DNA from 2 places in the Pantoea deleyi genome. Region 2 is predicted to be linked to the other one. Evidence: predicted binding sites of a transcription regulator. Region 2 holds the regulator's gene; the other holds the start of a gene.
What was found. Region 2 encodes PhoB, which activates phosphate uptake and scavenging genes when phosphate is short. Its sites were predicted from a motif close to CTGTCATAAAACTGNCNNAT; they were not measured.
Positions count from the first base shown of each region.

Region 1: the regulator PhoB is predicted to act here: its motif matches at 2,239-2,258, upstream of glpT (glycerol-3-phosphate transporter).

Region 1 covers NZ_CP071405.1:3,850,152-3,854,577, forward strand. Annotated here, with positions in the region: gene J1C59_RS18065 (YehS family protein) at 64-543, shown strand; gene J1C59_RS18070 (carboxylate/amino acid/amine transporter) at 1,168-2,028, opposite strand; gene glpT (glycerol-3-phosphate transporter) at 2,403-3,743, shown strand; gene yigL (sugar/pyridoxal phosphate phosphatase YigL) at 3,793-4,426, opposite strand, start outside.
Region 2 covers NZ_CP071405.1:3,027,100-3,031,525, reverse strand. Annotated here, with positions in the region: gene sbcD (exonuclease subunit SbcD) at 1-923, opposite strand, end outside; gene phoB (phosphate response regulator transcription factor PhoB) at 1,121-1,810, shown strand; gene phoR (phosphate regulon sensor histidine kinase PhoR) at 1,825-3,138, shown strand; gene J1C59_RS14365 (PstS family phosphate ABC transporter substrate-binding protein) at 3,158-4,078, shown strand; gene J1C59_RS14360 (cobalamin-independent methionine synthase II family protein) at 4,242-4,426, shown strand, end outside.

The sequences.
Region 1 (4,426 bases), 820 kb from region 2:
GCGGGCGCGGGCAAAATCCCCTATAATGCGCAGCCTGTTGACCGACCATGAGAAGATTTCACCATGACTAACAACGATATTCTGCGCAGCGTGCGCTACATGCTTAACCTGAGCGATGCGAAAATGGTGGAGATTTTTGCGCTGGCAGAGTGCGACGTGCCGCAGACAGATATTCAGGCATGGCTGAAAAAAGATGACGATGCCGCGTTTCGCCCCTGCCCCGACGTGCTGATGGGGTATTTCCTGAATGGTCTGATCTTCTATCGTCGCGGCAAAAGTGAAGATGCGCCTGCGCCATCCATCGAGCGCAAAATGACCAACAACATCTTCATGAAGAAGCTGCGCATCGCTTTCGATCTGAAAACCACCGACATTCCTGAGGTGCTGAAGCGTGCGAACTTTACGGTTTCGCAGGCCGAAGTCGGCGCGATTTTCCGCAAGCCTGACCATAAAAACTACCGCGAATGCGGCGATCAGATCCTGCGTAACTTCCTGAAAGGGCTGGCAATGATTCAGCGCCCTAAGAGCGAAAAGCCTGCCTGATCCCGTGCCATACGGTCGGAAAGAGCGGGCTATGCCCTGAGCTGGAGATCCATCCATTCCAATGCCTTCACCGTCGGTTTGTTTACCTTATTCGCGAGGTTTTCTCCCTCGCGGGCCAGCACGTGACCGTGTTCAAACATTCAGGTTTGAACATGGTGGCAAACGTTTTTCTGCTTAGCGCTTTGTTGATCAGCACACCCGGTATGCGCTCTGATTGTCTGAGGCAATAGTCATCAGGAGCCTGGCGTATAACGGTTCTGGTTCCTGTTGGTACGCTCTCGATCGATGACTAACCTGTAGTGTGAGCCTGGGCTGGCGGATAGTATTCAGTTTCTGAGGGGGATTAAGCAAGACACCAATCCCTTGCAGCCAGACTGACTAGTTCTACAGGCAATTAACCCCATTTACTTCATGGCTATCGCCCACTCTTCTGCCTGTACCAATAAGCACGAAGAAGTCGTTAACGCTTCAGGGGTAACGCGCCTGAACGGCGAAGTGTCCGGGCCAGGATAGCCCGGACGACGAAAAAAGATGGCGATCCTTTACGAGGCGACTACGTCAGTCCGGAAGGCTGAACCGGCATCAGCCCGCCGGTTCAGCATCGGTGCAGATACATTCACCGGTTTATCGATCGCGCCGCCCGACTACCCAGCGCTTATGCACCCACAGCGAGGCGACGATCACCAGCGCGCCCGCGATAAAGCTCGGCCAGTGCGGTTTCTCCTGCCAGATAGCCAGATTGACCAGCAACCCGGCGGGAACGTGCATGTTGTTCATGATGCCCAGCGTGCCGGCATCGACCTGCGTTGCCCCGTAGTTCCACATAAAATAGCCAAGACCGGACGCCGCCACCCCCAGCCAGACCAGGATGCCCCACTGCAGCGAGGTGGTCGGCAATTTCTGCGGATTCCCCCAGGCTGACCAGGCGATCACCGCGATCGCGACCGCGCCCAGATAAAACCAGGAGAAGGCGGTGTGCTGCGGCATAGGCCGGGTCTCCTGCAGACGCTTATACCCCACCATTCCCGCCGCGAAGCAGATGTTGGCGAGCTGCACGAGCAGCAGACCAAACCAGAAATGATCGCTGACTTTGTCATAGCGGATAATCGCCGCCCCGGCCACCGCCAGCAGCGCACTGAAGATATAGCCGATACGCAGGGGACGACGACTGATCAGGTCATAAATCAGCGTCACATAGAGCGGCGTCATCACCGTAAACAGCAGGAACTCCGACACGCTGAGGTAGAGATAGGCTTCGAAACTCAGCAGGTACATCACGCCCAGCTGCAGCATCCCCACCAGCATGTATAGCAGCAGCGTTGACGGCCGATAGCCGCGCCAGCGCAGAAAGGGTAAAAACACCAGCGCAGCGAGCGCCAGTCGCATCAGCACAGAGAACCAGCTGTCCACCTGACCGGCGAGGTATTCACCAATCAGGCTGAACGAAAAGGCCCACAGAATAGTGGTAATGATCAGTAAGAACACGGTAACAATCCCGAAATTAACAGGCCGTCAGTGTAAACAATGTGTCGCCGCGAGGCTGCAAAATCTGGTTGACATCCGGTTATAAACCAGGCGACCGGAACAGCCCTTTCTGCGGCTATTTACACGTCCTGACATAACTGTCGCCGGAATCGGTTTTCAGCCAGACAAAATGCGCGAAATGATCCATCTCGTGATCACTTTCGCTCTCATCTGTAATAAAACTGTAACAAATGTGTCATCCATCACAGTAACGTTGCGCAACTAACACTATTCTTTGCGCGAAATGGAACATCTTTTGTCCATTTCGTTCTGTCCACGTCCTGCCCCAACCTGCTGGGAATTAAAACCATAATGTGCCCTGGAGGGCTTCACTGATGCTGAGTATTTTTAAACCTGCACCACGTCAGCCGCAGGTGGCAGAGGATCGCGTCGATCCTCTCTACCGTCGTCTGCGCTGGCAAATTTTCATCGGGATCTTTTTTGGTTATGCGGCCTACTATCTGGTCAGGAAAAACTTTGCTCTCGCCATGCCCTATCTGGTTGAGCAGGGTTTTTCACGTGGTGACCTGGGCTTTGCCTTGTCGGGCATTTCCATTGCCTACGGCTTTTCTAAGTTCATCATGGGATCCGTCTCTGACCGCTCGAATCCGCGCGTCTTTTTACCGGCCGGTCTGATTCTGGCCGCCGCCGTGATGCTGATCATGGGGTTCGTTCCCTGGGCCACCTCCAGCATCATGGTGATGTTCGTGCTGCTGTTTATCTGTGGCTGGTTCCAGGGCATGGGCTGGCCGCCCTGCGGACGCACCATGGTGCACTGGTGGTCGCAGAAGGAGCGCGGCAGAATCGTCTCGGTCTGGAACTGTGCGCATAACGTGGGCGGCGGTATTCCGCCGCTGCTGTTCCTGCTCGGGATGGCGTGGTTCAACGACTGGAAAGCGGCACTCTATATGCCAGCCTTCGGTGCCATTGCGATTGCGATTCTGGCCTTTGCGCTGATGCGCGATACCCCGCAATCCTGCGGTCTGCCCCCGATTGAGGCGTACAAAAACGACTATCCACCCGACTATGACGCCAGCCACGAAGAGGAGCTGACGGCCAAACAGATCTTCATGAAATATGTGCTGCCGAATAAGCTGCTGTGGTACATCGCGCTGGCCAACGTGTTTGTCTATCTGCTGCGATACGGCATCCTGGACTGGTCGCCGACCTATCTGCGCGAGGTGAAACACTTCACGCTGGATAAGTCCTCGTGGGCCTACTTCCTGTATGAATATGCGGGGATTCCTGGGACGCTGCTCTGCGGCTGGATGTCGGATAAAGTCTTCCGCGGCAACCGTGGCGCGACCGGGGTCTTCTTTATGACGCTGGTGACTATTGCGACCGTGATCTACTGGCTCAATCCGGCGGGCAACCCCGGGGTCGATATGACCTGCATGATCGTGATCGGCTTCCTGATCTACGGCCCGGTAATGCTGATTGGTCTGCACGCGCTGGAGCTGGCACCGAAAAAAGCCGCGGGAACGGCGGCAGGCTTTACCGGCCTGTTCGGCTACCTGGGCGGCTCTGTCGCCGCCAGCGCCATCGTGGGCTATACCGTCGACTACTTCGGCTGGGACGGCGGCTTTATGGTGATGATTGCCGGCTGCGTGCTGGCGGTGGTCCTGCTGCTGCTGACCATGGTCAGCGAACACCGGCACAAAAAGAGCCCTGCCTGAAGGCAATAAAAAAAGGGCCGGATAACCGGCCCTTTTTTATGCGGATGGCTTAAGCCAGATAGAGCGTGCGCAGCGTCTGCGGCACCGCGTCATCGGCATTGGAACCAATCACATCCAGCTCCGGCAACGTATCTTTCAGCCGCTGATGCGCGTTCTGCATGATATAGCCCTTTCCGGCCATGCTCAGCATCTCCACGTCATTCATGCCATCGCCAAAGGCGATACAATTTTCCAGCGAGTGGCCCAGCTGTTTCGCGACCGCTTCCAGCGCATGGCCCTTCGATACGCCGCCCGCCATCACTTCCAGACAGGTCGGCAGCGAGAAACTGACATTCACCCGGTCGCCCCAGCGCGCCTCAATAGCCTGCTCCATCGGGATCAGATGCTCAGGATTTTCACAGGTGAAAAAGACCTTGCTGATGTTATCGGTGGGCAGCAGACCCGGCTCATAGACCTGATAATTAAACACCGACTCGCGGAAATAGTCCTGCTCAGCCGGGCTGGAACGGCTGACAAACCACTCATCGTCGCGGTAGACGTGCGTCAGGATGTCGCGGTGGTGATATTGCAGGCCAAACAGATCGCTGGCGATATCCTCATCCAGATTGTGGCTGAACACCAGCTCACCCTGGGCATTGTGCACGCGCGCGCCGTTTGAGGTGATCATATAGGCCGGAATCGCC
Region 2 (4,426 bases):
TCGAGCCAGGTGGGCTTCGCCTGCGCAACCGGACTGAGGGCGTTGAGCTGATCGGCGATCTGCGCCAGCGATCCTTTCAGCATTCGCATCGGCTGCGTCTGCGGCACCACCAGCGGCGTGACAGATTGCAGGCCGCTGGCCGCCAGCGCCACCAGGAAGACGCTCTTTTCGCTGCCCAGTTCATCAAAACTCAGCGGGATCGGCGAGCCGCTGTAGCGGATATGCTCGCTGCCCGCGACGCGCTGGGCGCGATGGATATGGCCCAGCGCAATATAGTCAGCCGCCGGGAAGGCGCTGGCGGGGAAGGCGTCCAGCGTGCCGATATAGATGTCGCGCACTGAATCGCTCTGGCTGACGCCGACGGTGGTGAGATGGCCGGTCGCGATGATCGGCAGCGCATGGCCCAGCGCCTGCGCGGCGGCGAAACGCTGTTGATAGTGCTCGGCGATCGCCTCCAGCAGCGAGGTCTGCTTGTCACGTCCCGACTGGCCCGCCCGGCTGCGCAGGATGTCGCGCGGACGCAGGTAGGGAATGGCGCAGAGCAGCGCGCCCGGTTCGCCCTGGCGGGTCGTGAGCAGCAGCACGTCGTCGTTCTCCTGCGGTGTGGCGATCACCCGCGTATTAAGGCAGGCCAGCAGTTCACGCGACTCGTTCAGCGTGGCAACGGAGTCGTGGTTGCCGGCCAGCACGATCAGCTGGCAGCCCGTAGGCTGCAGCGCCACCACAAAGCGGTTGAACATCTCGCGGGCATAGCTGGGTGGCGTTCCGGTGTCGAAGAGATCGCCCGCAATAATCAGCGCATCCACCTGATGCTGTTCAATCTGGATCAGCAGCCAGTCGAGAAACGCCTGATGTTCCGCCGCCCGGCTTTTGTTGTAGAAGAACTGCCCCAGATGCCAGTCCCCAGTATGAATAATGCGCATGATGAGTCCCTGCCGTTGTGATTCGCCCGGCGATTATACGGGCTCTGCGGCCAAAGCAAAAAAATGTCGTGGCCCTGTCATAAATGATTACCCACGAGGTTACAGGCAGGTTATGTTTTTCATAAAAGTGTCACAAATCTGACGCATAATGGCGCCGCGAATCTCAGTGACAGCCGTCATAATCTGCAGGAGTAATAATGGCTAAGCGCATTCTGGTTGTGGAGGATGAAGCCCCCATCCGCGAAATGTTGTGTTTTGTTCTGGAGCAGAACGACTATCAGCCGATTGAGGCGGAAGATTATGACAGCGCCGTGGGCAAGCTGATTGAACCCTGGCCCGACCTGATTTTACTGGACTGGATGTTACCCGGCGGCAGCGGCATTCAGTTTATCAAACACCTGAAACGCGAAGCGATGACGCGCGATATTCCGGTGATGATGCTGACCGCGCGCGGTGAAGAGGAAGATCGGGTTCGCGGGCTGGAAGTCGGCGCCGATGATTACATCACCAAGCCATTTTCGCCGAAAGAGCTGATGGCGCGGATCAAGGCGGTGATGCGGCGTATTTCGCCGATGGCCGTGGAAGAGGTGATTGAGATGCAGGGGCTGAGTCTGGATCCCTCCTCGCATCGCGTGATGTCCGAAACCACGCCGCTGGAGATGGGCCCTACCGAATATAAGCTGCTGCACTTCTTTATGACTCACCCGGAACGGGTTTACAGCCGCGAACAGCTGCTCAACCACGTCTGGGGCACCAATGTCTATGTGGAAGATCGCACGGTCGATGTCCACATTCGCCGTTTACGTAAAGCGCTGGAAGTCTCCGGCCACGATCGCATGGTACAAACCGTTCGTGGAACAGGGTATCGTTTCTCTGCCCGCTACTGAACGGAGTTTTCACCGTGCTGGAACGCCTCTCCTGGAAGAGATTACTTGCAGAACTGCTGCTGGCCTGCCTGCCGGGGCTGCTGCTGGGCCTGCTGTTCGGCGGCCTGGCCTGGTGGCTGTTGCTGAGCGTGCTGGCGGTACTGTTGTGGCACTTTCACAATCTGATGCGGCTGTCGCACTGGCTGTGGCTTGACCGCACCATGACCCCACCCACCGGGCGCGCCAGCTGGGAACCGCTGTTTTATGGCCTCTATCAGATGCAGCTGCGAAACCGGCGGCGGCGGCGTGAACTGGGTAATCTGATCAAGCGGTTCCGCAGCGGGGCCGAATCGCTGCCGGATGCGGTGATCCTGACCACCGAAGAGGGAACGATTTTCTGGTGCAACGGGCTGGCGCAGCAGCATCTTGGCCTGCGCTGGCCGGAAGATAATGGCCAGAATATCCTCAATCTCCTGCGCTATCCGGAGTTCTCCCGCTATCTCCGTCAGCGCGATTTTGACAAGCCGCTGACGCTGGTGCTCAACAACAAACTGCACATGGAATTTCGCGTGATGCCTTACAGCGAAGGACAGTGGCTGCTGGTGGCGCGCGATGTCACGCAGATGCACCAGCTGGAGGGCGCGCGCCGCAACTTCTTTGCCAACGTCAGCCATGAGCTGCGCACACCGCTCACGGTGCTGCAGGGCTATCTGGAGATGATGAACGATTCGGTGATGAGCGAACCTTCGCGCAGCAAAGCGCTGCACACCATGTCGGAGCAGACGCGGCGGATGGACAGTCTGGTTAAGCAGCTGCTGACGCTGTCGCGCATTGAGGCCGCGCCAGCCATCGATCTCAAAGAGAAGGTGGATGTGCCGGTGATGCTGAAACTGCTGCAGCATGAGGCGGCGACGCTGAGCGGCGGGCGGCACGAGATCCATTTCCATACCGATCCCCATCTTAAGGTGTTCGGCAACGATGAGCAGTTGCGCAGCGCCATCTCCAATCTGGTTTACAACGCCGTCAATCACACGCCAGCGGGCACGCGGATCGACATCAGCTGGCTGCGCAGCAAGCAGGGGGCGACTCTGCGGGTGTGCGACAACGGGCCGGGCATCGCGCCGGAGCATATTCCGCGCCTGACCGAGCGTTTCTATCGCGTCGATAAAGCGCGCTCCCGGGCCACCGGCGGCAGCGGGCTGGGGCTGGCGATTGTGAAACATGCGCTGAGCCACCATAACGCGCGGCTCGACATCACCAGTGTGCCGCACAGCGAGACCTGTTTTACCTTTACGCTGCCAGCGAGGTTGATTGTCAGCGGCGTGATGCAGGAGAATGCCGTACATTAATCGCCGCCGGATCTTGCTGATGCGCCTCCTTCTTTTACTGTTCATGACACTGCTGCCGGGCCTGGCGATCGCCCAGCCCGGCCCGCTCGCCGGTAACCTCAGCAGCGTGGGCTCCGATACGCTCGGCTATCTGATGACGCTGTGGAGCGAAGATTTCAGCCGTCAGGTGCCGGGCGTTAACGTGCAGGTGCAGGCCTCCGGCTCTTCGACCGCCCCGACCGCGCTGGCGGCGGGGGCGGCGCAGCTGGGGCCGATGAGCCGCCCGATGCAGGCCGATGAACGCCAGGCCTTCGAGGCGCGCTACGGCTATCCGCCGCTGGCCGTACCGGTGGCGATGGATGCGCTGGTGGTGGTGGTCAATCAGCGCAACCCGCTGCAGCAGATTGCGCCGCGTCAGCTCGACGCCATCTTCTCGGTGACCCGCCTGTGCGGCGCACGCGATGTGCCGCTGCGCTGGGGCGATCTCGGCCTGACCGGGGCGCAGTGGCGCAGCCGCCCGATTCAGCGCTATGGCCGCAACTCCGCCTCCGGCACCTGGGGATTTTTCAAGCAGCAGGCGCTGTGCCGGGGCGATTTCCGCAGCGACGTCGCGGAGTTTCCTGGCTCGGCCGCGGTGGTGCAGGCCGTCGCCGGCAATCCACGCAGCATTGGCTACGCCAGTTTCGGCTTTCACCTCAGCGGCGTAAAAATGCTGGCGGTGAGCAGCGATCAGGGACAGGCGATCGTTCCGGATGCCGACGCCATCCGCAGCGGCCGTTACCCCTGGGCGCGTCCGCTCTACCTCTACGTCAATAAAGCGCCCGGTAAACCGCTGCCGCCGCTGGTGGCGGCCTTTCTGCAGCAGGTGCTCTCGGTGCAGGGACAGCGGCGCGTCAGCGAGGCCGGTTATCTGCCGCTGTCGGAAAGTCAGATCGCTCAGGCGCAGGCCTCCCTGAAATAACCCCGAACATGAATTAATTTCATCATCGCTGAATTTTCTTCAGTTGCAGCGGCGTCCCGTGCGTGCCACTCTGTGCGCAGACATTTAGCCATCCAGATGGCTATTTATATCAGAATGCAACTATTTCCTGCCGTCATTACCGGCAGGCGAGAAAGGAGTGATCATGCAAAGAGAAACCGCCCCGTTCCGTGCCGACACCGTCGGCAGCTTCCTGCGACCTGCCGCCATCAAACAGGCGCGCGAACAGTTTGCCGCCGGTGAGATCGCTGCCGCTGCGCTGCGTGAGGTCGAAGATGCGGCGATCCGCGATGTGGTCGCGAAACAGCGTGAAAACGGCCTGAAGGTGGT